One region of the Lysinibacillus sp. G4S2 genome, then DNA from elsewhere that is predicted to be linked to it. Evidence: riboswitches for the same ligand, from Rfam matches in the RefSeq annotation. Region 1 holds a riboswitch; the other holds the start of a gene.
What was found. Region 1 has a riboswitch for cyclic di-AMP ahead of QUF91_RS18695 (TrkH family potassium uptake protein). Riboswitches for the same ligand answer to the same signal wherever they lie in the genome.

Region 1 (19,384 bases):
TAACACCAGCCGATGCCGCTGTCATAACTGTAATAAGAACTGCAGCACGATCATCCACTAATAGCCTTACAAGCATTGTTGCCAGCGCTGTCGGGAAAAGGAATGCAACAGTAACATCAAAGCCACCTGAGACTAGGCTAATAAATTTCATTAGCAAGATGGATAAACTATAAACAATTACTGTCACCAATAAAGCCTTACGTTTCTTATTTTCATCCGCATCCGAACGTTCAAATAAAATAAACATGAACACCATTTGCAGTAGTATTAAAATAATAATACCTGCAATCGGTTTCATCGATGCTTTATTACTCACCATACCTAGAAGCTCTAATTGACGGAACGCCTCATTATCAATAATTTGTCCTTCCTGTACGATGACTTGACCTTGAAGAATTCGAGTAGGTTCAACCGATTCTTTTGCCTGGTCCTTTCGAATTTTCGTTTGTTCCTCATTAATCGTTTCATTTTCGATAATACTCATACGTCCAATTAAAACTACCGTATTAAATATTTTATCTGGATAGCCTCGTTGTCCGCGAATTTTTGTTTCAAAATCATTTTGAGCCACAAACAAATTTTCTGAGCGAATAGATTTTTGTAAATATTCCTGTACAAGTTTTGATAGTTGCGTACTTGTTCTTTTTAAATCTTCTTCACTTTGTATTAACAAACCTTCTAGCTGTGAATCAGTAAAAATAATTGGCATTTGATCTGAATCAATGGATTCAAATTTTTTTCGGAGTTGCTCGACTTGATCGCCAATCGGAACAGGTTCTTTCTTGCTAGCAACATCCTCTTTTACTTCAAGAACATAGTCAAATAAAGAAGTTACAATCGCTGCTCGCTGCTTAGCGACATCCTCGGAAAATTCATAAACTGGCTCAACAGCACTTGCTGCTTTTTCTCGCTCCTGTTGGGTTTTAAAAGTGTCTTCAATCGTTTTAGTAGATCGGACTGTTTCAGGCGCTAGTTGCAATGGTTTAAAATCATATGTAACACCTCTAACATTGCCATACATAAGAACAAATTGTAGGGCTCCTGTTAAGATGAGAACGACAATTAAAAAATAACGGAAACCAATAAGCTCTGTAAATTTTTGTAGTTGTTTCTCCATCTGGCACCTCCTCTATCTACCTACTATCATACCAATTCAAAAAACATTTTTCCCGAAAAATGTATAAGAAAGCAAAAAAACAGCTATACAAATTGTATAGCTGTCACATTTTTTCCATTTTAAAGACTTTCTCCCGAAGCGTGTAGTTGATTTCCGTTCCGACTGGGTGCTTTGTTGCTGACGCTTCGCTTTCGCTACAGAAAACATTTGCCGCTGACGCTTCGCTTTCGCTACAGAAAACATTTGTTGTTGCTGTCGCTACGCTTTCGCACAGAGCAAAGCTTCCTGGGGGGCGTCCGATGAGCCGATTCGCTTTCGGCGCAGACTTTCAAACCCCGTTGCACCTGCCGCTTCGCTTTCGGTGCAGACTTCTAAAAAACCGTTGCACCTGCCGCTTCGCTTTCGGTGCAGACTTCTAAAACCCGTTGCACCTGCCGCTTCGCTTTCGGTGCAGACTTCTAAAACCCGTTGCACCTGCCGCTTCGCTTTCGGTGCAGACTTCTAAAACCCGTTGCACCTGCCGCTTTGCTTTCGGTGCAGACTTTAATATGACTCCTAAGCGGTCATATTAAAGTTGCTGTTCTTCGTAGGCTTTGATGATTTTGGCTACGATTGGGTGGCGTACTACATCGCCTTGTTCTAAAATTTGGAAATGTATAGATTTTACATATTTTAGTGTGCGTTCTGCCACAATTAATCCAGATTCCGTATTTTTCGGTAGGTCGATTTGTGTTTTATCGCCTGTAATGACCATTTTTGAGCCAAAGCCTAGTCGCGTTAAAAACATCTTCATTTGCTGATGTGTCGTATTTTGAGCTTCATCTAAAATAACAAAGGCGTCATCTAATGTACGGCCGCGCATATACGCTAAAGGTGCAATTTCGATTGTGCCTCGTTCGATAAGTCGTTGAGTTTGTTCTGCCCCGTAAATATCGTTTAAAGCGTCATAAAGAGGGCGTAAATATGGATCTACCTTTTCCTTCAAATCTCCTGGAAGAAAGCCTAATGACTCTCCTGCCTCTACTGCAGGGCGTGTTAAAATAATACGCTTAACGTGCCCATTTTTTAGTGCTTGTGTTGCCATGACTACCGCTAAATACGTTTTCCCAGTACCAGCTGGACCGATACCAAAAACAACGTCTTTGTGACGGATTGCTTGTATGTATTCTCGTTGACCGATTGTTTTTGCACGGATAGGCTTTCCTTTCGTCGTGCGTGCTATTTCTTCATCATAAAGTTCTGCAAAATATTCGATTGTTCCTTTTTGTGTCATTTCAATAGCTGTTGCAACATCACGTTGATCAATATTAATTCCTTTGCGAATGACCTTCAAAAGAGCATGTAAAAGGTATGTCGCTTGTTCCTTCGCATCCTCTTCACCAGCAAGCTGAATTTGTTCACCACGTGTAATAATATGGACTTGTAAAGCCTCTTCGATTAATTTCATATTAGCATCTGAAATTCCGAGTAGCATGACCGCTTCGTTTGGATTATCCACTTGTAATACAGTTAAATGTTCTGACATAATCATTCTCCTTGTAGGCCTTGTATTGGACTGGCAATGTTTTCATTGACTAAAAATAGAACTTTCCCTTCAACTGTACCATTCCCCCACTTTACCTGTAAAAGGTTTTCTTTTTTTATAACCGTTTTAGTAGGTAATGAACGCAGCACCTTTTCATGAAGTAATGGAATGAGCATTGAATCTATTTTGGATTCATCAAGCTCTACTTGCATTTTTTTAGTATATTGTTCCTCAACAATCGATACATATGGATCGAGCCAATTAGGTAAATCTTTCTTTTGCACATAGTCAACTTTTTCTTTATGAATGCCTTTCACTAGTACACGCCATCGCTTCTGTTCTAGTGTTTCCATCGTTAGCTTTGTTGGAATTTTAAATGAACATTCAAGCCAATAATCAGCATAGACCTCTCCTTTAGCTCCAACAAAAACTTGATCTTCACCACTTTCAATTACCCCACTTACGAGAGTATCACCTTCGTATGCAGTATCGTTCACCGAAATTTTGCGTTCACCATTTTGAATATTAAAGTGAGTAATAACACCACTTTTTGTTGCCACTAAATGCGACGCTAGTTTTTCATTCGTTTGTTTAGTTTGTTTCGGGGACTCCTGAGATCGTAAAATTACACGTCCGCCATACTTTTCAATATGCACCCAGGAAAGATCTCGATGCTCTTCTAAAAGCTTCTGACGAATGACAGCATCTGAAGGTAAAGCTTTTTTAGACATGGGCGTTTCTAATTGAAATGTATCTTGAAAGGTCTTACCCAGACGTTGCTCCAACTCTGGTGAAGCCGCTTCAATGTCAACACGCCATATAACCTGTGCGCACAGTAATGGGATTAATATCATCATCGCAAGGCCAAGCAAGGTCCAAAGCTGTGCTCGAAAAACGTGAAGCTCATCAGCATAATAGACAGCCATTTTAAGTCGATAACGACTACGTACACGACGAATTTTTGGTAGATAATGCATAGTTGTTTCAAAGGCAACCTCTTGCTCACGAAAGACAACACGTTTTAATGGTACATGTTGTGCATGCAATGCTTGAATAAAAGGATGAACATTTTCGTGGCGCTTTATACGTATGATAATTGGCCGATTATTCCACATTATCGCTCACACCCATATCCTTTGTCATTTTCATATGAAGCTCCTGCAAATCCTCTACAGAAAGATGAAGCATTTCTTCTTTAAGAGCATTAATTTCCACTGATTTTCCACGCACAGTAATATGATAGTCGGCATAGATAAAAGAGCATGACGAAGCATCAGCATGTAGGAAACGATATGGGCCAATGATTTTTAATGTTTCATATTGTAATAATTCAAGTAGTGGCGTTAATTGAAATAGTTTTCTCATAAAAAATGCCTCCTTCTTCGGCAATATATGCATCGAAAAAGGAGGACATGCTGATTATTTTCTTTTTGCTTTAGGAGGGCCTAAAACCTCTGCCATTACTATAGCCTGCATTAATGATTTTTTAGACTTTGGTAATTGAAAGGCCGAATGTGATCCAGTTACTTCCACATCTTTTTTCCCTGCCGCCAAACGACCAATACTTTCTCTTTTCGTGGTACGACTAACTGTCTCAGTTGGGATTAACGGTTGTGCTGTATAACTTGGTACTTGCTCTTTTACTCTTTTTTCGACATTTTTCCTAAGCTCTTCTACTTTAGGCTGCCCATTCTTCCATTCCCCTAAAAATTCACGCGTAAAATCCTCAAAGCTTTGCGAATTAGCAGTAGGACGTTGTTGTTGAACCTCCTTAACTGGAGGCTCAACATGTGAATCTTTATTAAAAGGTGGCATTTGCTTTTGTTCTTTTTTATTTTTTGATTTCCCGAAAATAGAGCTGACTATGGCAATTATCGCAACTATAATTAATTGTTCCATTTATTAGTACCGCTCCTTTCCGTTTTTTTATGCGTTAGGTTCATTTGTTTCAGACTTATCTGAGCTTACTTTTGAAATGGAGTCTCGCATAGCTGTATCCGCTTGAATGTTTCGGTAGTTCATGTAATCCATAATACCAAGATTACCTGAGCGTAGAGCTTCTGCCATTGCCTGTGGTACTTCAGCTTCTGCTTCTACTACTTTCGCCTTCATCTCTTGTACACGCGCAATCATTTCTTGCTCGTTCGCTACGGCCATTGCACGACGTTCCTCGGCCTTCGCTTGGGCAATGTTTTTATCTGCCTGTGCTTGTTCAATTTGTAATTCTGCACCGATGTTTTTGCCGATATCAACGTCTGCAATATCGATCGATAAGATTTCAAACGCTGTACCAGAATCTAAGCCTTTTGCTAATACAGTTTGAGAAATCATATCAGGATTTTCAAGAACTGTCGTATGACTAGAGGCACTACCAATTGTAGAAACGATCCCTTCACCTACACGGGCAATAACCGTTTCTTCACCCGCACCACCGACTAAACGTTCAATGTTTGCGCGAACTGTAATACGTGCCTTCGCTTTTACTTCAATACCGTTCATAGCAACACCTGCAATAAATGGTGTTTCAATGACTTTCGGGTTAACAGACATTTGTACAGCTTCTAATACATCACGACCCGCTAAATCAATTGCCGCACAACGCTCAAATGTTAACTCGATATTTGCACGGTGAGCCGCGATTAACGCATTTACTACACGGTCAACATTACCACCTGCTAAATAGTGACTTTCAAGTTGATTGATCGTAACAGGTAACCCAGCTTTATGTGCTTTAATTAACGGATTCACGATTCGCGATGGAATTACTCGACGTAAACGCATCCCGATTAATGTGAAAATACTAACACGGACACCTGCAGCAAGCGCAGAAATCCACAGCGCCACTGGTACAAAGGTAAAGAATACCGCTAGAACAATGAATAATAAGACTAGCCCAACAATTGGACCTATTAAAGCTAAATCAAACCCCATTTGCTATTCCTCCATCTCTATTTCTGTTTGTCTCACAACAATTCGTGAGCCCTCTACTTTAATAATTTCTACATGTTTCTCTGCATCAACATAGCCACCTTCTGATACTACGTCAATGCGTTCACTGCCAAATAGCATCGTACCTGCCGGACGGAGTGGCGTAAGCGTTTTACCCACTTTTCCAAGCAACTCTGTGCGATTTACGTTAGAGACATAGCCTTCTTCCGTCGTTGTCGCATCCAGCAAGATCAGTTTGTTTAAAACATGCAATTTTTTACCGAAAAATTTCATCAGGATCACCATTCCTATTATCGCTACAATTAGCGCAATGAAAATCGCTATAATCATTTGCATCATGTTTGCACCTGCCAGTATTAGACTTAGTAATATTAGCAAACCACCTAAAATACCAACGATACCTCCGGGGACAAAAAATTCCGCCATGACGAGCGCTAAGCCTACTATGAATAAAAGTAATGTTTCATACCCCGCAAAGCCCGCCACCATATGACCGAAGAAAAATAATCCCAAAGCTGACAATCCCACTATACCCGGAACACCAAACCTAGGAGAAAATAGCTCCATTACAAGGCCTAAGCTCGCAATCGACAATAAAATCGGAACTATAATCGGATTCGTAATAAAACGAGCAATTTTTTCAGAAAAAGTAGGCTCAATTGAAACGATATCACTATCCATTAAATGCGTTTTTTCTAAAAGGTCCTGGAAATTTGAAACCGTTCCCTCAGAATAACCAACTTGTTTTGCCTCCGAAGCAGATAAAGTTAATAAATTCCCTACTCCTGCTCGAAATTTTGATAAATCCACAGATGCTGCTTTCCCTGCAGAATCGGTTATTGCAGCCGCCCCAATTGTTCCATTTGGCACCATATAGATTTCATCCGCATGTAAGGCTAAAAAAGCACCTGCAGAATGCGCGTCTTTGTTAATATACGCAATCGTACGTATATCCGTTGCATCCATAAGCCTAGCAATATCACCCGCTGCATTCACGAAACCGCCAGGCGTATGAATGTCTAAAATAATCGCCTCTGCATCGTTTTCCTCCGCCTCTTTAAAAGTTCGTTCTAAAAATGCGTGCAGTCCTCGTTCTACTTCATCATGAATAGGTATGTGGTAGACCTTGCTACTTGCAAAAGCAGTTGTTAATGGAAACGCTAACAAAAATGTCATCCAAATAACTAATAAATAGCTGAGGATTCTCCGCCTCCGCATCTTTTTCCCTCCCTTCTAACATGCTTCTCTCTTGTATATACGACTGACTTTGCAAAAAGTTTCAAAAATCCTAATAATTTTATTATACCGTGAATTTTTAATCTGTGGGTCTTTTAATAACCTTATATTAACATAAAAGCCGAATGAATCTTAATGATCACATTCGGCTTCTTCAATATGTACGTAAATTGAGCACAAAGTAAAATACCCGAAATTAATCGCAATGCGATTAACTTCAGGTATATTTTTGTCTGCTCAGTGAATCATACAATTGCGTGTTATGAACGTAGGGATTTTTAATGGGAAATTAAATTACCACTTACGTTTACGTGCAGCTTCTGATTTCTTTTTACGTTTAACGCTAGGTTTTTCGTAGAACTCGCGCTTTCTAACTTCTTGAATTGTACCACTTTTTGATACAGTACGTTTGAAGCGGCGAAGAGCATCTTCAAGCGATTCGTTTTTGCGAACGACAGTTTTTGACATCTCTCTTTCCCTCCCTCCGAACACACGTCAATACACAAATAGGCAAATAACCATCTGTTGTGTACTAAAGAATTATATCGTATTGTCTAATAATGGTCAATAGAAAGTGCACGAAATAATATCGAGAATTTTTGGTTTTTTTTCTTTAGGAATTTTCGACTTACATTTTGACCACAATAAACATAAATATTGTTACCTAAAAATTAAGGGTTTACAAAAAATAGAAAAAGGGCGTAGAATTATCACATTCAATTATATATCAGCCAAATCTCAATAATTTTCGAGAACGGAGGACCCAGTATTTTGGGGTTAATTCTGCATTTGCAGAAGGAATGAGAAACTCTTTCGCCATTCTACCCGTCAGCTAACTTCGTCGGCTAAAAGCGAAGGAGGTCATGTTTAGACCACCATTAACTAGTATGTGTTTTATGCCTAAATCATCTGGAAGCATACTAAAAATAGTTGGTCTTTTTATTATGTTTTTTTAAAATCTTTATCCAAACATTGAGGAGAATAAGATGAAAACAATTAAAAAGAAATTAAATCCTCCTAAAATACTTGTGCTGGGTTTTGCAACTATTATCCTAATTGGAACATTTTTGTTAACTCTTCCTATTGCAACGGAGAATGGTCAGGGACTTTCATTTTTAGACGCCTTATTTACCGCTACTTCTGCAACGTGCGTAACAGGACTGGTTGTTGTAGATACTGGCGATACATTTTCTACATTTGGAGAATTAGTTATTTTATTTCTTATCCAAATTGGTGGATTAGGTTTTATGACGTTTGCAACATTAGTATTTTTACTATTAGGAAAAAAAATTTCCTTAAAAGAAAGACTTTTATTAAAAGAAGCCTTCAACAATATTACAATGGCTGGTCTTGTTAGACTGGTTAGAAGAATACTACTATTTACTGCAGTAATTGAATTTATAGGTGGTTTAATTTTATCTATCCGTTTTTCGTTCGATATGCCTGTAGGTAAAGCTATATATTTTGGCTTCTTTCATTCCATCTCGAATTTTAATAACGCTGGATTTGATTTAATGGGAGGCTTTAATGGGTTGACCGAATATGTAGACGACCCATTTATCGTTTTAACTATTTGCGCTCTTATTACAATCGGTGGCTTAGGGTTTATCGTCATAAATGAACTCTATGAATATCGGGAAACAAAACGCCTTTCTGTGCATTCAAAAATCGTATTAACTACAACGCTTATTTTAACAGTTGGATCGACGATTTTAATTTTCTTATTTGAATATGGAAATAGTAAAACCCTTGGACCTTTGTCTGAATGGGGCAAAGTTCTTGGTTCATTATACCAAGCTGTTACTCCAAGGACTGCAGGCTCTAATACCCTTCCTATAGCAGACTTAACACAATCTACATTATTTTTAATCATCCTGCTGATGTTCATTGGAGCAGGTTCTGGTTCCACTGCTGGGGGAATAAAAATAACAACCTTCGCACTTTTGGTTGCTACGATGTGGTCACAAATTAGAGGAAAAGAAGATGTTGTCCTCTTTAGACGTAGAATAGTTAACGAAACAATTTTAAAAGCTTTAACAGTGACAATGTGTGGAATGATGATTGTTATACTCGTCACGTTTGTCTTAAGTATTACCGAGCAAGGACATAACTTTATGATGTATTTATTTGAGGCCACCTCTGCTTTTGGTACAGTTGGACTATCGATGGGATTAACTCCAGAGCTATCACCTGGTGGTCGTCTAGTCATCATACTTACAATGTTTGCAGGTAGATTAGGTCCATTAACAATTGCTTTTGCCATAGCAAAACGACGGAAATCTGAAGCATTCCGTCATCCTAAAGGTAATATTATGATTGGGTAATCACGATAAAGGAGAGTAGAGTGCAATGACTATCAAACAATATGCTGTAATTGGCCTAGGTAGATTTGGAACAAGTATAGCTCGCAAATTACATGAGGCTGGGCAGGAAGTGTTAGGAATCGACATTAATGAGGAAAGAGTCGAAGATGCCGAACTATATGTTACACATGCAGTAGTCGCTGATTCGACAGAAGAAAAAGCTCTTACCGCTTTAGGAATAGGCAATTTCGATTATGTCATCGTGGCAATAGGCAATGATATGCAGTCGAGCATTTTAACCGTATCATTATTAAAAGAACTCGGAATCAAAAAAGTGATTGCAAAGGCTCTTGGAAAAAGACACGGGCAAGTTTTAGATAAAGTAGGAGCAGACTGGATTATCTATCCTGAACGAGATATGGGAGAGCGAGTTGCCAATCAGCTTCTCTCACCCAATATGCTAAACTATATTGAATTATCAAAAGAATACAGTATAGAAGAAATTATGATTCCTTCAAAGATGGCTGGACAAAATCTTCGAGATTTAGATCTTCGTGCGAAGTATAATGTAAGTGTCATTGCGATTGTTCGAGAAGGGGACATTATCATTTCTCCCTCCCCTGAGCAGATTATTGAAAAGGAAGATTTATTAGTAATGATTGGTCATCGGAAGGATCTTGCTTTATTTGCCAATATTGAATAATAATCAAATAGGCTGTGTCAAAAGGAGTTTTCTTTTGAACCAGCCTATTCACCTCTTTTAAAAGACCTTCTTGCTATCCCTATCATCTTTTAAAATCTCTACAGCCTCTCTGAAACGTAGAGAATGGACGATTTCTCGTTCACGTAAAAATTTCAAGCTATCATTCAAATCAGTGTCATCTGATAAATCAATAATCCACTGATATGTCGCACGTGCTTTTTCTTCTGCTGCAATATCCTCATACAGATCAGCAATCGGATCCCCTTTAGCCTGAATATATGTTGCCGTAAACGGTGATCCAGCCGCATTCTGATAAAATAATGCCCTGTCATGATTGGCATAGTGCTCTCCAAGACCAGCTTCTTTTAACATCTCTGGAGTTGCATCCTTCGTGAGTTTATAAACCATCGTGGCAATCATTTCTAAGTGGGAAAATTCCTCTGTCGCTATATCAGTTAACAATCCCACCACTTTATCAGGGATCGTATAGCGTTGATTCATATAGCGAAGTGCTGCGGCTAATTCTCCATCTGCCCCTCCATACTGCTCAATTAAATACTTAGCTAGCGTAGGGTTACATGTACTCACCCTGACAGGATACTGGAGCTTCTTTTCGTAATACCACAAAAAAATTCCTCCTAGTTACTTATAATCAATGATGCCTCCGCATAATTGTGTCCGGAATCGGCTTTGTGCTTGCACAAAGAACTCCTTCCCGTTTCCGTGACATCCGCCGAGGTTTCACTTACGTTACTAAAAACATCTATAGCTTTCGATACAAAACATTTGTAGCTGACGTTACACTTTCGCTACCAAAACATTTGTAGCTGACGTTACACTTTCGCTACCAAAACATTTGTAGCTGACGTTGCACTTTCGCTACCAAAACAATTGTAGCTGACGTTGCACTTTCGCTACCAAAACATTTGTAGCTGACGTTGCACTTTCGCTACCAAAACATTTGTAGCTGACGTTGCACTTTCGCTACCAAAACATTTGTAGCTGACGTTGCACTTTCGCTACCAAAACATTTGTAGCTGACGTTGCACTTTCGCTACCAAAACATTTGTAGCTGACGTTGCACTTTCGCTACCAAAACAATTGCTGAAAGAAGTTAGACTTGCCATGGCCAAGGTGTATCAATCCAATTAAAAGGATAATTTGAATAACTTCTCCCAAAATTCATAAGTGGACCAAATTTTTGCTCAAAATCAACCTTAAGTTGCATACTTTTCTCAGTATTTTCATTAAATTGCTGAATGGCAGCATAATCGTGAGGGTGAGTATCTAAGTAAAGATTTAATTCTACTATTACAAAATCTATTGCTTGTATTTCTTCCAATAACGTATAAAATTCAGGCGGCATCTCCTTACTCATGCTTCATCCCTCCTTTTTGGGGATTTGGATAGGGGCTAAATAATTGGGGCCAAAGCGTTCCAGATTTAAGTGCTTCTCTTGGGGTTGGATATTGTGGTAATCCAGGCGGTTGAAAATTTATATACAATTGTGGTGGTGTAGAAAAACTTTTAACCCTGATAGGCGGACATGGATCGAATGGGCTAATATAAGGCTTCCAATACTTATATTGCGTAAACATAGCATCCTCCCTTCTACAATAAATTACATCAGTGGAGTATATGAGATAGATTAAATTTTTATTCAGTTTCGTGTGAGGCTTATGGTACGTTCATCTAACAGATTGTTCAATTAGAGAAAATGTCTGTTGAACTTGTTTTCGAACGAACTCGAAAACTTCCGTCACGTATAGTGTAGTTACTGGAGATACAGGCCGGCTATAATTGCCGATTTTTTAGTTTTAGTGGTGGAACTTGTCCCGTTAGCGGCGTTGTTTTCACTTTTAGCGGCGGAACTCGATCCTTTACCGGCGTTGTTTTCGATTTTAGCGGCGGAACTTGTACCTTTACCAGCGTTGTTTTCACTTTTACCGGCGGAACTCGTCACTTTACCGGCGTTGTTTTCGATTTTAGCGGCGGAACTTGTCCCGTTAGCGGCGTTGTTTTCACTTTTAGCGGCGGAACTCGTACCTTTACCGGCGTTGTTTTCACTTTTACCGGCGGAACTCATCACTTTACTGGCGTTGTTTTCACTTTTACCGGCGGAACTTGTACCTTTACCGGCGTTGTTTTCACTTTTACCGGCGGAACTCATCACTTTACCGGCGTTGTTTTCACTTTTACCGGCGGAATTCGTCACTTTACCGGCGTTATTTTCACTTTTAGCGGCGAAACTCGTCACTTTACCGGCGTTGTTTTCACTTTTACCGGCGGAACTCGTACCTTTACCGGCGATTCGTAATTTCATTAGATTTGCCTTTAACTGTAATGTTGAAATATTCCACCCCTCATTCTTAAGAGTGAAAATTATAGTAGAACACTCAAGGCGCATGAAAAAAATCAAATTCTAAATGAAAAACGGGGCTAGTTCATAACGAACAGCCCCGTAACACTTACAATATAAGGATTTTTAAATAACATTAATAATTAGAATCTGCAATTAATCCATTCATAATAGCTACACCAGAGCTTGCTCCAATACGAGTTGCTCCAGCTTCAATCATCTTTTTCATATCCTCTAAGCTTCGCACACCACCAGAAGCTTTTACACCTAAATCAGGTCCAACTGTTTTACGCATTAAAGCAATATCTTCTGCTGTTGCGCCACCTGTAGAGAAGCCAGTTGATGTTTTCACATAATCAGTACCTGCTGCCACTGCTAGTTCACATGCTTTTACTTTTTCTTCATCTGTTAATAAGCATGTTTCAATAATAACTTTTACAAGCGCGCTATCTTTTGCCGCTTCAACAACTGCAGCAATATCCGCTTGTACAAGGTCATAGTTTTTATCTTTTAATGCGCCGATATTAATAACCATATCTACCTCTTTAGCACCGTTAGCAATTGCATCTTTTGCCTCAAATGCCTTAACTGTTGGAGTATTAGCACCAAGAGGGAAGCCAATTACAGTACAAACTAAAACATCTGAGCCTTGTAAAAGCTCGCTGCTATATTTTACCCAAGTCGGATTTACACAAACAGAAGCAAAGCTAAATTGTTTTGCCTCTGCACAAAGTTTTTCAATTTGCTCTTTTGTTGCTTCAGCCTTTAATAAAGTATGATCAATCATACGCGCGAAATTTTGTTCCATCAATTAGACTCTCCTTCTATCAACAAGTTGTACGTACCTCTCTGGAATCATAACATTTTTTAACGTTTCCGTCTAATTTTGAATGAAATTAGATGAATTCAAATTATTTTAGAAACAACGCCATTATCCTTAGGTAAAATCGCCTCTAAAGTCGGACTGCTGAAAGAAGTCAATGCAACTACAATGTTTTGATTAAAATACTAGCAATAACGACTGATCCAACTGTTACAGTTGTAAATCCACCTATTAACATTGGCGTCAATATTTCATTTAATATTTTTTCTTCTTCCTCTTTATTTCTACCTACACTTCGACTAATTTCCTCACAAACAAGATAATCACCCGGGAACCCTACAGTTGCTGTTAGTGCTACTGGAAGACCTTTTAAAGGATCCCATTTAAATAATTTTGAGCCAAAAAATCCTCCAATTGAAATACCGATAATTCCAAAAATCATAATTAGAAAAGTTTCAGGGAGACGACTAATAAACATACTGAACGTAATGTCATTCATTGTGGCAATAATCAAAAATACAAGTCCAGCCATCCCTACTGTAAAAGCATTAGCCCGCTCCATTGCACGGTCTGGATACAAACCAATTAATCTCCCACCAACACCAATCGCCAAAGCCCACAAACTATATGGTATGCCGGTTAAACGATCTAGAGCAATAGCAATAGCACCACCGATAAAAAGTAAGAAAAGTAGAATCAGATTCGTTTGATATTTCTCCGGAATCCAAGTGCTACTTCTTACCTCTACTTTTTCCTCATCGATAACATCTTCTTCTCTCACATCCAATGTAGAAGCTACATACGTTTCGCAATCTATTGTATTCCGAAACTTTAATGCATATCGACGTAACAAATTTGCAGAGAGTGGCATACCAAATAATGATTGTAATGAAAGTATTAAAGCTGGAATTGTCATAAGACTTTCCAAGCCCATTTCTTTTAGCCCTTCCGAAGTCACAAGAAAAGCAATTATTCCACCTGTTAATGGTCCTGTCCCCGCAACAGCGGTTTCATAGTCAAAGATCATTGGAATGAAAAGAAGGATTAGACCTGCACCAACAATAATGCCCATTAAAGAAATGACTACTGCCTTCCATTGACTACGAATAGTATTAATAGGAATTAGCGTCCCCATATGAATAATGATCGGAGCTGTTCCCAATACAGCGCCAATTTCAATAAATTTAGAATCACCGATAAGACTCTTCGGTAAAATTCCCGTCCAAATTAACATAAGATAACCAATAATAGCGACTAAAAACATAGAAACTCTGGCTCTTGTCAAAATAGAAATAATTTCCCCCAATGCGATTAGCGAGAAGATAATCATAGTTGCAATGACAGGTTCATGTATCATTCGTTCATCCCCCTTTATTATCTATTTTTCAATGGAAATAGATTGATTTTTCATGTATCTTTTTTGAACCCTCTATCCCTAATAATTTAAAAGATGATTGAATAAACAGTTCCACACCAATCTCTAATGCATCTTCATCAAAGGTAAAGCGTGGATGATGGTGCGGATGAATAATCCCCTTAGTTTGATTTCCAGCACCAACAAAGATGAAGCAACTTGGTCGTTCATCTGAAAATGCCGAAAAATCTTCACCGCTCATCAATGCGGGTAATCTTAGTAAATGATCCTTTCCCCATACCTCACCTATCGTTTCTTCTACCAACTCTCTTACCCTATCGTTATTGATTACCGAACTATAGCCAAAATGATAATCTACCTCAAATGATGCATTATGCGCTTCTGTAACTCCCTTAACGACTTTTTTAATTAAACTTGGAACTTGTTGACGGATGTCGGGTTTAAGGCTTCTCACCGATCCGCCTATAATAGCAGTGTCAGGAATGACATTGTAAGCACTTCCGCTATGAAACTTCGTGATAGATACGACTAATTTTTCAAGTGGATTAAGATTTCTTGAGACAATATGCTGAAGATTGTTGATTACTTGTGCGCCAACTGCAATTGGATCTACCGTTAAATGAGGTTCGGAAGAATGACCTCCTCTTCCTTTAATTTTTAAATCAAACGTATCGCTACCTGATGTAGCTGGCCCATCGCAAATCCCAATTTTACCAATCTCAACTGTGGACGCAAGATGAATTCCGATTACTTCATCCACACCCTCTAACACACCTGCTTTAACCATTTCTTGTGCACCACCTGGGAATAACTCTTCAGCATGTTGAAATAAAAAGCGTATCTCCCCCTCAATTAGATTCTTTAACTTTGTAAGAATCTTTGCTGCACCAAGTAGCATCGCTGTATGCCCGTCATGTCCACAAGCATGCATCACGCCTTGATGCGTAGATACAAAGTCAAATTCATTTTCTTCATTAATTGGAAGCGCATCCATATCTGCCCGTAGCGCGACGACTTTACCTGGTTTTGGACCAATTAAGCGGGCCATTACACTTGTTTTAGTTGGTCGTGAAATTTCCAAATCTCCAAAAGTCCGTAATGTTTCATAAACAAATTGTGCTGTTTTATCTTCTTGAAAAGATAACTCAGGATATTTATGTAAATACCTTCGCCATTCAATAACCTCATCCTTAGTAATTCCAACTAATTCTTGAATCATCGACATTAAAGACATACATCTCAGCCCCTTTTCAATTTTCCTTTTAAGGATTATTTAAGGAAAAAAATCCTTAAATGAAGTATAAAAGTTTAGATGTTTAATTTCAAGACTTTTCTGAAAATATAAAATGTAAAATTTTAGTGAAACTAAATTAATGAACAAAAAAAGCACCCAAAGAGGTGCTTATAGCAATCGATATATTTTAGTTGGTCTTCCACGAGCAGCATACGTCTCTTGACCAATGCATTGTGCCAAATCAACTTTGCACATATCTGTAACAATACGTCTAACGTTACGCTCTGTCATCTCAAGGTGTGTCGCTAAGTCCTTTGTTGTAAAATCCGACCACCCCATCTTTTGTATAAGTGATACTATTTTTTTATATGTTTTCACACTGATGTTACCTTGTTTTAACTTTTCAATAAGAAGTTCATTTTGTGTACGGCTTGAATAATGTAGTTCCCCTTTTTTTCCTGGAGATTCTACGATTAGTCCATCTTCTTGAACAATGACAATTTCACGCTTCTTCATTGCTTTTGAATGTTGAATCGCACGAAAAGCGTTAATTTCTGCCGAATAAGCCGTTTCTCCAAATCCAATACCAACCGCAACAGTAGTATCTGCTTCAAACGCTAATCTTTGAACTGTATCTTCAAGTGTTTCGATTTCCCGCTCAATAGCACCACGGGAACTAAAAATCATATATCTCCCGTTTCCCTTATCAGAAAAAGAGCCATTTATTTTCTCACCCAGTTGAATTAACATTTCTTTTAGTCGAAGTTCTAAATACTGTAGATTATAGGGTGTTTTCATTTCCTCCGCTACTTTGTTAAAATATTCAACTTCAATAATTTCAACTCCTATTTGAGTATCTTTAAAATAGGAGGTCTTTACTTTTTCTGACAGCGCCCGAAGTGATTGTTGTATTTCCATCGTACTCATTGACATTTTGTATGCTGGAATTCCCTGTTCTCTTAGTGCTTTACACACAGATGGAAAACAAGTTAGCACACCTTCTGTCTTTCCCTCACCCCACAGGTTTAAATGAAAATTTAACAATTCATTTGTATCTACATTTAAATCAAACATTTTCGTATACATCTTCGGGATATTCACCGTTAACTTTGACATAGCTTCTTTACTAATATTATTCGAAGTCATCGTGTCAATACTTAGCTTCTCAATAATTTGACCCTGTTCATAAATCATCTCTAAGATAGCTTTATAAAGACCTGATTCTGTAGCAGGAACATGCACCATTATTTTATCTGTACCTAATTTTCTTTGGGCAATTTCATATGGAATGGGCCCAGAAAAAAACCAAGCGTGCACATGACATTCATGTTCCACTATAATTTTCTCAATTTCATTAATTTCTTCATAAGGAAGGGATATAAATTCTAACTCATGTTTATATTCATCTGTTAAGTCCACTATTTGATCGATAGAAGTTTTTAGTCCAACTAATCCAATTTTATACATGCTATTTACCAACTTTCTTTATCAGTTGACATAAGTTCAGGCATTATACCTCAGCATAATTTCGTCAAGAGGCTTTAGCTTCTTTTAACGGGTTTTAGACACCTGCTGAAAGAAGTTAAATAAACATTTATAGTAATCTAATTACTTATAAACTATTTTAGCATGATATTTGTAGGAAAAATACGTGATAACTTTAAATCAATTATGCCTCGGCATAATTGCATCAGGAATCGATTTTGTGTTTGCACATTCGTCTCCGCTTCTGCGAGTATTCTCTTCACTTCCGCGGGTATTTAGACAGAAAGAGATTAAAACATAGCAAAACACCGTTCAAAGTTTGAACGGTGTTTCTATTCATAGGTACTCTTTTGTTATTTTACAGTTTCTAATACACGCACAAATTGCCCTTTAGAATGAGGATATCCAGCTTGGGTAATTTTCACCTTCACAAGCTGACCGATTAGGCTTTCAGGACCTTCAAATACTACTTTTAAGTAATTATCAGTATAACCTGTTAAAAGCCCTGCCTCACCGCTTTCATCATGCACGAATTCTTCAGGTATTACCTCTAGCACTTGATCTTCAAAGCGAGAAGAATATTCCTTCGCTAATTGATCATTTAAAGCGATTAATCGGTGAACACGTTCGTTTTTAATATTTTCGTCAATTTGGTCCTCCATGCGCGCAGCTGGTGTACCTGTACGTGGAGAGAACGGGAATACGTGTAATTCAGAAAACTTATGGTCACGAATAAAGTTATATGTTTCCATGAACTCTTCCTCAGTTTCACCTGGGAAACCTACGATTACATCAGAAGTGACAGCCAAGTCTGGTAAAGCTTCATGTAGTTTAGTTAAACGTTCACCGAAGAACTCCATTGTATACTTACGTCGCATACGTTTTAAAACTGTATCAGAGCCAGATTGGATTGGAATGTGTAAGTGGTTAACAACGATATTTGATTCACGTAAAACTTCAATCACTTCATCTGTTAATTGACTTGCCTCAATCGAAGAAATACGAAGGCGTTTTAAACCTTTCACATTTGCCTCTAAATCACGTAGTAGCTGGGCTAAATTGTAATCTTTTAAGTCTTGTCCATAGCCACCTGTGTGAATACCAGTTAGAACAATTTCAAGATACCCCGCATCCACTAGTTGTTGTGCTTGGCTCAAAACTTCCTTAGGATCTCGAGAGCGCATTAACCCACGTGCCCATGGAATAATACAAAACGTACAGAAGTTATTACAGCCTTCTTGTATTTTTAAAGATGCGCGTGTACGGTCTGTAAATGCAGGCACGTCTAATTCCTCATACACACGATTTTTCATAATATTGCGTACAGCATTAATTGGTTGGCGTTCAGTAAGATATTGGTCTATGTAGCCAAGTAATTTTGTACGATCCTGTGTTCCTACAACAATGTCAACACCAGGAATCGCCATAATTTCTGCTGGAGAGGTTTGAGCGTAACATCCTGTAACACAAATAACAGCGTCTGGGTTTTGACGAATAGCTCGACGGATAACTTGACGTGATTTTTTATCCCCTGTATTTGTTACTGTACATGTATTAATGACATAAACGTCTGCTTGACGATCAAACTCCGTACGTTCATAGCCTTCTTCTTTAAATAACTGCCAAATCGCTTCTGTTTCATAATGATTTACTTTACAACCTAGAGTATGGAAACTCACGATTTTTGGTCGCTCGTTACTCATAATATATATCATCCTTTCAAGAGTACACTACAATAAATTAAATTATCAACGTGTCTTATAATAGCACAAATAAATATAATGAGCCTAGCTTTTTGGCTAGTCTTATTAAAAAACAGGCACCACAAATTAAGTATCTACCAATGGGAGGCATTTTATTTGGAGCAAAATTGATCATTTTGTCCTTGCAGCTCCATAAAAACGAGACTTCTTCTACTGCCCTACTAATACTCTAAATTACATCCTCTGAATGTAGAATCAATATTTAAGACATATCTAAATAAATAAACCGTTTTTTATTGTGCGTTCAGTAAATTTGTTCAAAATATTTTTGTAAACTGTTAAATACAATTCTACAATCCACAAGATCCCCCCAATTACATCGGTATTAGAAATCTCATCAAAAAATCCCATTGGTTATTAAATTGCAAAAGGCAGTTAAATATTAGATTCAACTGCCTACTCAAATATTGAATTTTTATTAATGCCCATTAAATATTACATGGTTATTTTTTTGATTACATTTTTTGGCAGTAAACTACCTTTTTTTCTTGTTCTACTCCTCTAAAAACTAG
Region 2 (12,152 bases), 3.4 Mb from region 1:
GTTCCGACTGGGCGCTTTGCCGCTGCCGCTTCGCTTTCGCGCAGATAAAACAATTGCCGCCGCTACGTTAGCACTTCGCTTTCGCACAGAGCAAAGCTTCCTAGGGGCGTCCGATGAGCCGCTTGGGCCTACACGATGTAGGTCACGAAGGCGTTATCACAGATGTGATGTTTTTAGCCTTCGTTCCTCTACCTGCTCGCTCTAGGGTCTCATCTGTGACGCTAATCCCCAAAGAGTCGCCCAGTCGGAACGAAGATCAACTAATATACAGAGCATATATTTTAACAAAAGGCATCCGCAATTTTTGGTGATGAGGATTTTAAATAATTTATTCAGTATAAACGGGCAGCAAAATTGCACGTAAAAACCCAATAGGAGAAGACTAATAATAAGAGGGGGAAAGATGATAGACTATCCATTTTTACAAAACAGATTAAAAAAAGAAAAGATTAATACTTTCTTGATTAATAGTCATGGCAAAACGATATTTCAATACTATAAAAACAAGAAACAACAACAGAAACTTCATAAAATTAATTCTTGCACAAAGAGTATTCTTTCCATCTTATTTGGCATTGCAATAGATCAAAAATATATAGAATCAGTTCATATACCTGTCCATTCTTTTTTTCCTGAACTATTCGAACGGCAAGGTGATAAACGTAAAATGGATATGACAATATATCACCTTTTAACAATGACGGAGGGGTTAGATTTCCCGGAATTTGGTGAATGGAATAGTTTTGCTCCTATGGTATTTCATTCTGATATAGTAAAATTTATAATAGATCGTCCGATGGTGCATCCAGTTGGTTCGCATATGAATTATAACTCGGGTTGCTCCCATATACTATCTGCTATATTGCAGCAAGTGACGAATATGAAAACAAAAGAATTTGCCAATCGTTATTTATTTCAACCATTAGGTATTCTCAAATATCAATGGTATGAGGATAAGAAGAAAATTAGTAAAGGGGCAGATGGTCTTTTATTAAAAGCAGAAGATATGATGAAAGTAGGCCTTTTAGTTTTAAAAAAGGGTATATATAACGAAAAAAGGATAGTTTCAGAGGATTGGATTAACCATTCGATAAAGCCTAATTTAATGACTTATGACAATATCGGCTATTACGGGATGCATTGGTGGGTAAATAAACAGGATGAAACTAAAGCTTTTTCGGTAGATAATCAATATTTCTTTGCATTAGGCTTTGGGGGACAATATATTTTTATTTGGCCAAAGGAAGAACTAGTTATTACTATCACAGGTGACTTGTATGAAACTAGTTTATTACCGCTTCAATTAATAAAGGACTACATCTTGAAATAATCAACAGATGGTAGGGGTGGCCAAACACCTACTGAAATAGAGGAACTCAGTCTAAGAACGCCACGTCCTGTGGCAATTTATTTGTGCGAAAGCGTAGTGTTAACGAAGCGACAGCAACAGGGTTTTGTATGTGCGAAAGCGTAGTGCTAACGAAGCGACAGCAACAATTACGCCAAGGCAAAATCAACCACACGTTATGGTGATGAGCTAATAAAAAGAAGAGGTGCATGAAAGTGCAAAAGCATATTTTACTAGTAGAAGATGATGAAGCCATTCGTGAAATGGTAGAAAACTACTTAATGATGGAGGGGTTCCTTGTTACCTCTGCAATAAATGGGGAAGAGGCATTACAAAATTGTTTAAACAATTCCTTTGATTTAGTGATCTTGGATATTATGATCCCGAAACTTAATGGTTTAGAAGTTTTAAAGATCGTACGAGAACAGGCTTCATTTCCAATTATCATCATGTCAGCCAAAGATAGTGATGTTGATAAAGCGTTAGGATTGGGATTAGGGGCAGATGATTATATCGCCAAGCCGTTTTCGATGCTGGAATTTTCAGCACGTGTCAAAGCCGCCATTAGAAGAGCTACACAATACTCTAATCATGTAGATGATAAGAAAGATGTATTAGAGCTAGATAACTTAACGATAGATCTTGTTAATTTTTCAGTAGAGAAGAATGGGCAAAAAGTAAAGCTTACGTCAAAGGAATTTGCCATCTTAAAATTATTCGTAACAAATCGTAATCGAGTTTTTACAAAGCAGCAAATTTATCAACTGATCTGGAATGATGCTTACTATGGCGATGAAAATATTATTAATGTACATATAAGAAGATTACGCGAAAAAATTGAAGACAATCCATCCGACCCTCAATATGTTAAAACGCTTTGGGGAATTGGCTATAAATTTGAAGGATAAACAGATGATTATAATTCTATTACTCATTATTGTGTTACTCGTAGGAATAATTATTTTTCACGTGAGGGCAAAAAAACAACAAGATGCTACTATTCAATACATGCATCAAAAACTGCAAGCAATCATTGATGAACAATCGAGCGAGAAAATTTTAGTATCTACAGCTAATCAAGAATTACAGCAGCTGCTTATTGCGATGAATGGATTGCTAGACCATAATCAAAAAGTACTGGCGACACATCGAAAAATGGAAAGCTCCATGAAAAAGATGTTGGCCAATATCTCACATGATCTTAAAACACCTTTAACGGTTGTACTAGGTTATACGGAAATGCTACAGCTTAAGCAATCACTTAGTGAAGCGGAGCAGCAACGGTTGCTCACGGGCGTTCATACGAAAACATTGGAAGTATTAAAAATAATCCATACATTTTTTGACTTGGCAAAATTGGAGGCTGGGGATACAGATTATCCAATGACAAAAATTAATGTCAGTGAAATTTGCCGAAAAAATATTTTATCATTTTACGATATGGTCACCTCTATGGGGCTAGAGATAGATATTATAATACCAGATATATCCATGTATGCACTTGGTAATGAAGACGCGTTAGATAGAGTTCTGAACAATTTACTGTCAAATGCTATTGCCTACGGGGCAGCAGGAAACGTTATTGGACTAACAGTAAGAAATGATGATACTAACATTTTTATTGATGTATGGGATTGTGGTAAGGGAATTGAAGAATATCAAATTGATAATGTTTTTGAAAGAATGTATACGCTTGAGGATTCCAGAAATAAATCCTTCCAAGGTAGTGGTCTTGGCTTAACCATTACAAAACGTCTTGTAGAATTAATGGATGGCTCCATACAGCTCTCAAGTATTCCTTATGAGAAAACCATTTTTACGGTTTCATTAAAACGAATGATGTACTAAACAGTCTTGCTTGTAGAGCATTCTAATTGCTTTGCAAGCTTTTCTTCTGCACTTAAGAAATTTGTAAGAATCAAGTAATAAATTAGAGAGTTTCATTTTTTATAATAAGGATAGCTAAATTTAAGGGAGAGATCTATATGACATATATTATAAAAACGAATCAGCTTACGAAAGTGTATGAGGGAAAAGAAGTGATTTCTGCCGTCACTATGCATGTCAAAAAGGGGGAGATTTATGGCTTTTTAGGTCCTAATGGTGCTGGGAAAACCACGGTCATGAAAATGCTGACAAATCTCACGAAGCCAACGAGCGGAGACATTGAAATCTTTGGTGAAAAATTAACTGATCGATCATATGAAGTGCTGAAAAGGATGGGGACGATTATTGAATATCCCATTTTCTATGAACATTTAACAGCAAAGGAAACTTTAGAATTACATTGCGAATATATGGGCTATTATGATAAGAAAGAAATTGCTCATGTTCTAGATCTAGTGAAACTAACAAACACAGAGAAGAAGCGTGTAAAAGACTTTTCTCTTGGGATGAAACAGCGATTGGGTATCGCGCGTGCTATTATTACGAAGCCGGAATTACTTATTTTAGATGAGCCGATTAATGGACTAGATCCAGTTGGAATTAAAGAGCTTCGAGAGCTATTCAAGATGCTTTGCAAAGAGTATGGAATTACGATTATTATTTCTAGTCACATTTTGGGTGAAATTGAACAAATGGCTGATACCATTGGCGTTATTAAGAATGGAAGATTAATTACTGAAGTATCAATGAACGATATCAATCACAGTCAGACAGATTATATTGAAGTGATTGTTAACGATGGAAAAAAAGCAGCCTTTATTATAGAAAAGGAATTACATATTACTAATTTCAAGCTAATGGATGATCATGCTATTCGCATTTATGATGCGACAGCTTCCCAGAAGATGTTATCTAAAACATTGATTGAGCATGATATTGATATTGAGGGCATTAGCAAAAAAACAAGCTCATTAGAGGATTATTTCTTGAAATTAATCAATGGAGGTGTCGTTAATGCTTAATTTAATGCGCCTGGAAATGAAAAAGTATCATTTAGGTTCATATGTAAAAGGAGCTATCATCGCAAATTTTGTGATATTAGCTATTATATTTATGCTTATCTTTATCACTAAAATAGAAGGGGATCAAGATCTCAGAAATTATCAGACGGTATTTGGCATTATCGATTCGGGTGTAAGAGCAGTATTTATTATTTTTGCTAGTGTGTTAATCGCCAAATTTATTATTGGGGAATTCAAATATAAAACCATCACTGTAGCATTTATGTATCCAATCAATAGAAAAAAATTGATTGCTTCAAAGCTAGCCATTGTTATTCTTTTTACCTTTAGTGCAATTGTTTTATCGACTATTTTTGTCACAGCGATTTTTTGTGTTGTTAGTGAGAGTTTCCAATTGCTTCCGGATACATTAACGTTCTCTTTCATAATACAACGAATTCCCGTTGTGATCATGAATGCAGTTTCAGCATCATGCATCGCATTAATACCATTGTATTTCGGTATGAGAAAATACTCTATTCCGGCAACGATTGTATCATCTATCATGATTGTATCAGTCGTATCATCAAATTCGGGTAACTTCACCTTATATGATATTATCTTTATACCTATCACTTTAGCGATTATCGGTATAAGCGTGGCCTATGCATCGTTTCGTAAAATTGAGAAGATGGATATTTGAAGATAAAAAAGGGAGGGCTGAAAATGTAGGGCCTTCCATAACTTAAATGCCAGACACAGGACCAAATCAAGGTCTTTGTGTCTGGCATTTTTTTAACCAAATATCGTTTGCCATAATAAATAAAGATTTAAAGCAACTACAATTACTACGACAAACCATCCTAATATTGTGGTAACACGGTGGTTGACTAGGTTACCCATGATGTCACGTTTACTTGTAAACATAACAAGTGGTATTAGGGCAAAGGCAATACCAAAGGATAAAATAACTTGACTTAGGACAAGTGCATAGGTTGCGTTAACTCCAGATGCAATGATGACTAATGGAGGTAACATTGTAATAGCTCGGCGCAAATAAAGGGGTATTTTTCTTCTAATGAATCCCTGCATCACAACGTCACCTGCTAATGTACCCACCGAAGAGCTAGCAAGACCTGCAATAAGAAGACCAAGACCAAAGGACACTGCTGCCATTGGTCCAAGAGCATCTCTTAAACCGTTATAGGCTATATCTAAATCTTCCACTACTAATCCTTGTGTATGGAATACTGCGGCAGCAATAATTAGCATACTCATATTGATGGCGCCGGCAATAATCATCGCAATCACAATATCTATAAACTCAAAACGAAAAATACGTTTTTTTTCATTGTCATTTCGTCCAACAATACGATTCTGTGTCAACGAAGAATGTAAGTAAATAGCGTGTGGCATAACCGTTGCACCTAAAATACCTGTTGCCAGTAACAGTGAGTCTACCCCTTCAAAGTGAGGAGAGAACATCCCCATCGCTACTTCGCCCCAATTTGGTTGTGCTAAAAACGTTTGGAATGCAAAGGCTAGCACGACAATTAGCACCATACCAGAAATACCTGCTTCAAATGCCCTAAAGCCTCTGCGTTGTAATTCTAAAATAGCAAATGAGCCGACTGCTGTAATAAGCGCTGCAGGTAACATTGGAATGTTGAATAACAAATACAGCCCTAGTGCAGCCCCAATAAATTCTGCGAGATCTGTTGCGATAATGACCAATTCAGCCTGTATCCATAAAAAAATAGAAGTTTTTTTAGAAAAATGTTCACGTGCTACTTCAGGTAAATTTTTGCCAGTCGCAATACCGAGCTTTGCTGACAAAGATTGAATTAACACCGCCATTAAATTGGAAAAGGCGATTACCCAAAGAAGTAAGTATCCATATTGTGAACCTGCTGTAATATTTGTTGCGAAGTTGCCTGGATCAATATAGGCAACCGCTGCGATGAAAGCTGGACCAAGAAACGGTAAAATTCGTCGCCAGCCTGTTATTTCTCCATCTAAAACCGCCTCAGCAGACGATTTTGTCATTCGTTTGTAAACCATGTTGTTCCCTCATTTCAAAAAGTATCACATAAGAAATAAAGTTTCCTGGAGGAAAGTAATATATTGCTATTGTATAGCTTGAGCAAAAAAATGTGAAGATGTTTGCCTAATTTTTTGTAACGCAATATTCATCCTGTATTAACGGCCCGTAAAAATTCGATTGGTGAAGACTAACAATTAGTGGGGGATGAAGAAAACCCCACTGATTAAAGTTTCACTTTATGTAGTTAAAGTTATGCATGAAACCAAGTCTATCGGAGATTTTAAGTTAAGAACATTATGTTGAGGTAATACCTGTCGTCACCTTAATGAGTAGGTTCGTTTTGGTGGTAGAAGCATGTCATTTGTCTTATTCTCATCATTTTCTAATTAGACTTTCACCCCTTGTATCGTTTACGATGGAAAGAAAATGATGAGGATTGATTCGGTATGACTAATCGAATTTTAATAATAGAGGATGAGGAGAATATTGCGAGAGTCCTACAGTTAGAGCTTCAATTTGAGGGCTATGAAGCTGACATAGCGCATACAGGCACAGATGGGTTGCTTAAATACCGTGAGCAACAATGGGATTTAATCTTATTGGATATTATGCTACCTGAGATGAGTGGGCTTGATGTACTAAAGCGTATTCGTGCAACAGAATCACAGACGCCGGTAATTATGTTGACCGCAAAGAGTGAAGTTGAAGATAAGGTAAAGGGTCTGGATCTTGGAGCAAATGATTATATAACAAAGCCGTTTGATATTGAAGAGCTACTTGCTCGCATTCGAAATGCTTTAAGGTTTTCTCAAAGAAGTAACCTACAACACGATCAACTGATATTTGCTCAATTATCCATTAATGAGCAAACACGAGAGGTTATTTATTTTAGGAAAGGGGTTCAATTGACACCTCGTGAATATGATCTTCTCTTATATTTATTGAAGCATCCAAAACAGGTACTAACACGAGAGCAAATTTTAGAGGCTGTTTGGGGATACGACTATTATGGTGATACGAATGTTGTGGATGTTTATATTCGTTATGTTCGACAAAAGCTTGAAGCTGCTAATGATACACCAATTATCCAAACGGTGCGTGGTGTTGGCTATGTGCTGAAGGAGCACAAACATGAGACTTAAAACAAAAATTCATCTACTAACAACACTATTAATGCTCGTTATTTTAGTTGCAACAAATAGTGGTATTTACATTTTGTATGAGAAATTTGCTTATAACACTGAATATAAACAGCTCCAAACGAGAGCAGATGAGCTTAGTTCTGCATTAAGCCAGTTAAATGAACAGACTAACTTACAGCAAGTATTAAGAGCTTATATGCCAACAGATGGCGCTGTATATATTTATGATGGGCAGCACTTAAAAACGAAGGTTCAGGCTTCGCTTGAGATGCCTGATGTTCCGCATATTACGTTCACTATGCCAGCTATTTGGATGGATAGAACAGTTGTGCAAATAAAATTAATACAGCCAATGGAAGAAGTAGCAAATACATTAGGTTTGCTAAAAGTGATATTGGTTGTTGTAACAATCGTCGCAACAATTCCTATATTTTTAGCGAGCTTAGCGCTTAGTCGCCTTATTTTATTACCACTAGAGCGTTTAAATGAAACGATGCTAAAAAGTGCAACGACTGGCAAGTATGAAAAAATTGAAATTCCCGATAAGGGTGGGGACGAGTTAACAAACATTAATCGAACTTTTAATTTGATGATGGAGAAGCTTGAGCAGCATTATCAAAAGCAACAGCAATTTGTTTCAAATGCTTCCCATGAATTAAAAACGCCAATTACTGTGATCAAAAGTTATGCAAAATTGCTATTGCGTAGAGGATTTGACAATAAGGAGGTAGCACAGGAATCCTTACAAGCTATTGTCAATGAATCTTCGCGCATGCATGAGATGGTGCTGCAATTACTGGAGCTAGCCAAAAACAACGAGCATCTTGACATACATTTTGTAAAGTTAGAGCTCACCCCGTTCTTAAATAAGGTTGCTACGCAAATGCAGCAGGCTTATCATCGTGCATTCGTCGTTGATGCAGAAGTGCCAAACTATATTTATAGTGATGAAAAAATGCTGAAACAGCTGCTCTTTATTTTACTGGATAATGCTCGGAAATATAGTGAAAAAGAGGTTCACATACATGCGACAGAAACTGTAGACCATGTCTTAATTACTATTCAAGATTTTGGAGTGGGTATTCCAACTGAGCATGTTTCTCATTTATTCGAGCGTTTTTATCGCGTGGCGGAGGACCGTAACCGTAAAACTGGGGGCTCTGGCTTAGGGCTTGCTATTGCCCATGAGTTAGCGGGGCAGCTGGGTATTACGATTGATGTTGAAAGTACACTAGGTGAAGGCTCGAACTTTACACTACGCGTACCAAAGGAGGGGCAACTGTGAAAAAATGGCTATTGATAATGGGTGCCATCGTCCTTCTTTGTAGTGGAACGCTATGGTTTGTTCAATATCGTTTCTTTCATGTTGAGCCTCTCGACAAGACGGAGGCAATTCGACATATCGAAACAATCTACAACGGTCATGTAACACAAGCTAAAAAGCAAGGAAATGAGTATGAAATGGTATTTACACGAGATGGTATGACTTATACAGTGATGCTAGATGCAACTACACAGCAAACAAAAGATTTGAAATTGAAGGAGGCGGAAGGTCAATTACTGTTAACAGAAGCGCAAATACGACAATTTGTTGAGAAAGAGTATGGGGACATCGAAAGTGTCGTGTTAACAAATTCAATTTACACTGTGCGTGTTGAAAAAGAGGATAAACAAAAGGATCTCGCACTAGATGCCTATACAGGAGAGATCTTATCTGAAAAAAATGTTGAGCCAATTGAGCGATCTAAAGGTGTAAATGTTATTAATGAACAGCAAGCAATTAAGATTGCCCAGCAACAACTAAATGGTGAGGTGGATTCAGTTGATTATGAGGAAACTGCGGATGGTGGCTACTATTTAGTTGAAATTGAAACAAAGGATAACGAAGCTGTTTTTCAAATACATGCAGTCTCAGGAAAGATTATGTCCGTTACATGGGATGAAGAGCATTAAGTGCTTCTCATGAAATTCTAATGTTTCTCTTATTGTCCTATCATCATTGCTTGATAAGCTAAGAATAGATAGAAAAAGGAGAGATGAATATGAAAAAAATCATTTTAATCCCAGCGTTAGTCGGTGTACTTGGCGTTGGAGCTGCTATTGGCTCAACAACATTATTAACAGGTAATGCTCAAGAAAAAAGGGTATTATCAATGCAGGAAATTGAGAAAAAGGCACTGAAAATTGTCAACGGTACGGTAACTGATATTGAGTTTGACCAAGATCAATACCGCTCAGTTTATGAGGTAGAGGTGTACACTGATACTGAAGAGTTTGACTTAAAATTTGATGCTTATACAGGTGAGCTTCTAAAGCAGAAGAAGGAACGTCGAGATAAAGATGATGTGTATGACAAGAAGACTGCTTCCACTACAACAACTAAAATCACAAAAGAGCAGGCTATTGAAAAGGCCTTAACAAAGGCAAAAGGTACAGTGACTAAAGTTAAACTTGATGATGTGATTTACGAAATCGAAATCAGAAACGGACAACATGAATACGAAGTTGAGGTTGATTCATCTACAGGTGAAATTTTAGACTTTGAACAAGATATTGAGGACTAATGTGCATAAGCTATCTTAAAAGTGGGACAATACTTTTAAGATAGCTTTTTTAATTCTACGGATAATTACATACTATCCGCGAGAATATCTGTGCTTTTCACATATAACAATAAAAAATTTTCTTCTTTACTTTTTCTTAATACGAGCGTAATATGACATCATTATAAAAGTTTCAAATTTCTAAATCGCTGAAGCAACTAAACGCGGGGGACCCAATTTTTACGGATTGTTTAACAATAATCCTTGGGGTGAATCTCTTCATTTATTGAAGGGTAGGGCTACTCAGGCCCGAATCCGACAGCTAACCTCGTAAGCGTTAAGAGCAGAAAAGTTGGAGCTTGGCAGACGAATGAGCGTCTACAAGTCGTATTTAGTGATGACTTGTAGACGTTTTTTTATTCTCATTTGAAAATAGAAATAAGCCCCAGTGCACGGCACGAAAAACAGATTATGCTAAGGTGTAATCGATTTAGAAATGCGAAACATATCCCATGAAATTAGAAGGTGTTGTATATGAAATCCTCATTAAAACGTTATGTTATCGGAAAACCATTGAGATCCGATGCGTTAGGGGAACAGAAGCTTAGTAAAACAAAGGCTCTTGCCATACTATCGTCCGATGCTTTGTCATCAGTGGCGTACGGGCCTGAGCAAATTTTAATTGTACTCATGACAGTAAGTACTGTTGCCTTTTGGTATTCGCTACCAATTGCCGCTGGGGTAGTTGTGTTATTAACAGCACTTATTTTTTCGTATCGTCAAGTTATTTATGCGTATCCACATGGTGGTGGTGCATACGTAGTTTCTCGGGAAAATTTAGGTGTCAATGCCGGTCTCGTCGCTGGTGGTTCATTGCTTGTCGATTACATTTTAACCGTTGCGGTAAGTGTGTCGGCGGGGACAGATGCGATTACTTCGGCTTTTCCAAGTCTACATCCCTATAACGTGTATATCGCTGTGTTTTTTGTTATATGTTTAACGCTTTTAAACTTACGTGGTGTCACAGAATCTGCATCCATTTTAGCGTATCCAGTATATTTGTTTGTATTAGTCATGCTGATATTAATTGGAGTAGGGATTTATAACGTAGTAACGGGGCAAGTTCCAGCAGAGTTGCATCCAAAAGTTGGTACACCGGTTGCAGGGATTAGTCTTTTTATATTATTAAAGGCATTTGCATCAGGAAGCTCGGCTTTGACTGGTGTTGAAGCCATTTCAAATGCTATTCCTAATTTTAAAGATCCAGGACCAAAAAATGCGTCTAAAACGTTACTTGCGATGGGCGGTATTTTAGCAGTACTATTTATCGGTATTGTAAGTTTAGCTTATTTTTATGGAGTTGCTCCAAGTGCAAAAGAAACAGTTGTTTCACAAATTGCGGAGGCGAGTGTAGGTCGTAATTTCTTTTACTATATAGTGCAAGGAACAACAGCAATGATTTTAGTACTCGCTGCAAATACAGGTTATTCAGCCTTCCCTTTATTAGCAGTCAATTTATCGAAGGACCGTTTTATTCCAAGAATATTCGAAGTTCGTGGGGATCGTCTCGGTTATTCAAATGGAATCTTGATGCTTGGTTTAGCTGCCATTGTCTTAATCATTTTATTTGGTGGGGCAACAGAGCATTTAATTCCACTTTATGCAGTTGGCGTTTTTATTCCGTTTACGTTAGCGCAGGCTGGAATGATGCGAAAATGGTGGCGTGAAAAGCCAAAAGGTTGGGGTGCAAAATTTGCAATAAATACGATCGGGGCGGTTATTTCCTTTGTTGTCGCTATGATGTTTTTTGTGACGAAATTACCTCAAGTATGGCCAGTATTTATCTTCTTACCAATAATTATTTTGACGTTCCATCGCATTAAACAACATTATCAGGCAGTTGGTGAACAGTTAAGATTAAATAATGAGGAACTACCTGATGTTGAAGGAAATGTTTTCATTGTCCCTGTGGCTGGTATTACGAAAGTAGTCGAAAACACTTTACATTACACACGTTCATTAAAGGTTGACAAAATTATTGCCTTTTATGTTGCCTTCGATCAAGCTGACGCAAAAGCTTTTGAAGAGAAATGGAAAGCTTGGCAGCCAGATGTACGGCTTGTAACATACTATTCACCATATCGAAGTATTACGCAGCCATTGATGAAATTTATTGGTAAGGTTGAA

Region 2: linked by a shared signal. The riboswitch ahead of QUF91_RS01700 (APC family permease) and the one ahead of QUF91_RS18695 (TrkH family potassium uptake protein) in region 1 are both predicted to bind cyclic di-AMP.

What each region holds. Positions count from the first base shown of each region.
Region 1 covers NZ_JAUCFJ010000002.1:3,639,828-3,659,211, forward strand. Annotated here, with positions in the region: gene QUF91_RS18650 (HD family phosphohydrolase) at 1-1,117, opposite strand, end outside; gene QUF91_RS18655 (hypothetical protein) at 1,154-1,360, opposite strand; gene QUF91_RS18660 (PhoH family protein) at 1,686-2,642, opposite strand; gene QUF91_RS18665 (sporulation protein YqfD) at 2,645-3,757, opposite strand; gene QUF91_RS18670 (hypothetical protein) at 3,747-4,007, opposite strand; gene QUF91_RS18675 (hypothetical protein) at 4,062-4,541, opposite strand; gene floA (flotillin-like protein FloA) at 4,569-5,573, opposite strand; gene QUF91_RS18685 (NfeD family protein) at 5,577-6,809, opposite strand; gene rpsU (30S ribosomal protein S21) at 7,122-7,295, opposite strand; cyclic di-AMP (ydaO/yuaA leader) riboswitch at 7,547-7,689, shown strand; gene QUF91_RS18695 (TrkH family potassium uptake protein) at 7,814-9,151, shown strand; gene QUF91_RS18700 (potassium channel family protein) at 9,177-9,833, shown strand; gene QUF91_RS18705 (manganese catalase family protein) at 9,891-10,460, opposite strand; gene QUF91_RS18710 (spore coat protein CotJB) at 10,948-11,211, opposite strand; gene QUF91_RS18715 (spore coat associated protein CotJA) at 11,204-11,431, opposite strand; gene QUF91_RS18720 (hypothetical protein) at 11,608-12,156, opposite strand; gene deoC (deoxyribose-phosphate aldolase) at 12,329-13,000, opposite strand; gene QUF91_RS18730 (hypothetical protein) at 13,179-14,372, opposite strand; gene QUF91_RS18735 (amidohydrolase) at 14,401-15,624, opposite strand; gene QUF91_RS18740 (hypothetical protein) at 15,793-17,091, opposite strand; gene mtaB (tRNA (N(6)-L-threonylcarbamoyladenosine(37)-C(2))-methylthiotransferase MtaB) at 17,463-18,812, opposite strand.
Region 2 covers NZ_JAUCFJ010000002.1:266,162-278,313, forward strand. Annotated here, with positions in the region: gene QUF91_RS01645 (hypothetical protein) at 1-87, opposite strand, end outside; gene QUF91_RS01650 (serine hydrolase domain-containing protein) at 404-1,330, shown strand; gene QUF91_RS01655 (response regulator transcription factor) at 1,564-2,256, shown strand; gene QUF91_RS01660 (sensor histidine kinase) at 2,261-3,196, shown strand; gene QUF91_RS01665 (ABC transporter ATP-binding protein) at 3,334-4,257, shown strand; gene QUF91_RS01670 (ABC transporter permease) at 4,250-4,939, shown strand; gene QUF91_RS01675 (Nramp family divalent metal transporter) at 5,032-6,297, opposite strand; gene QUF91_RS01680 (response regulator transcription factor) at 6,727-7,422, shown strand; gene QUF91_RS01685 (sensor histidine kinase) at 7,412-8,707, shown strand; gene QUF91_RS01690 (PepSY domain-containing protein) at 8,704-9,375, shown strand; gene QUF91_RS01695 (PepSY domain-containing protein) at 9,465-9,986, shown strand; cyclic di-AMP (ydaO/yuaA leader) riboswitch at 10,163-10,316, shown strand; gene QUF91_RS01700 (APC family permease) at 10,500-12,152, shown strand, end outside.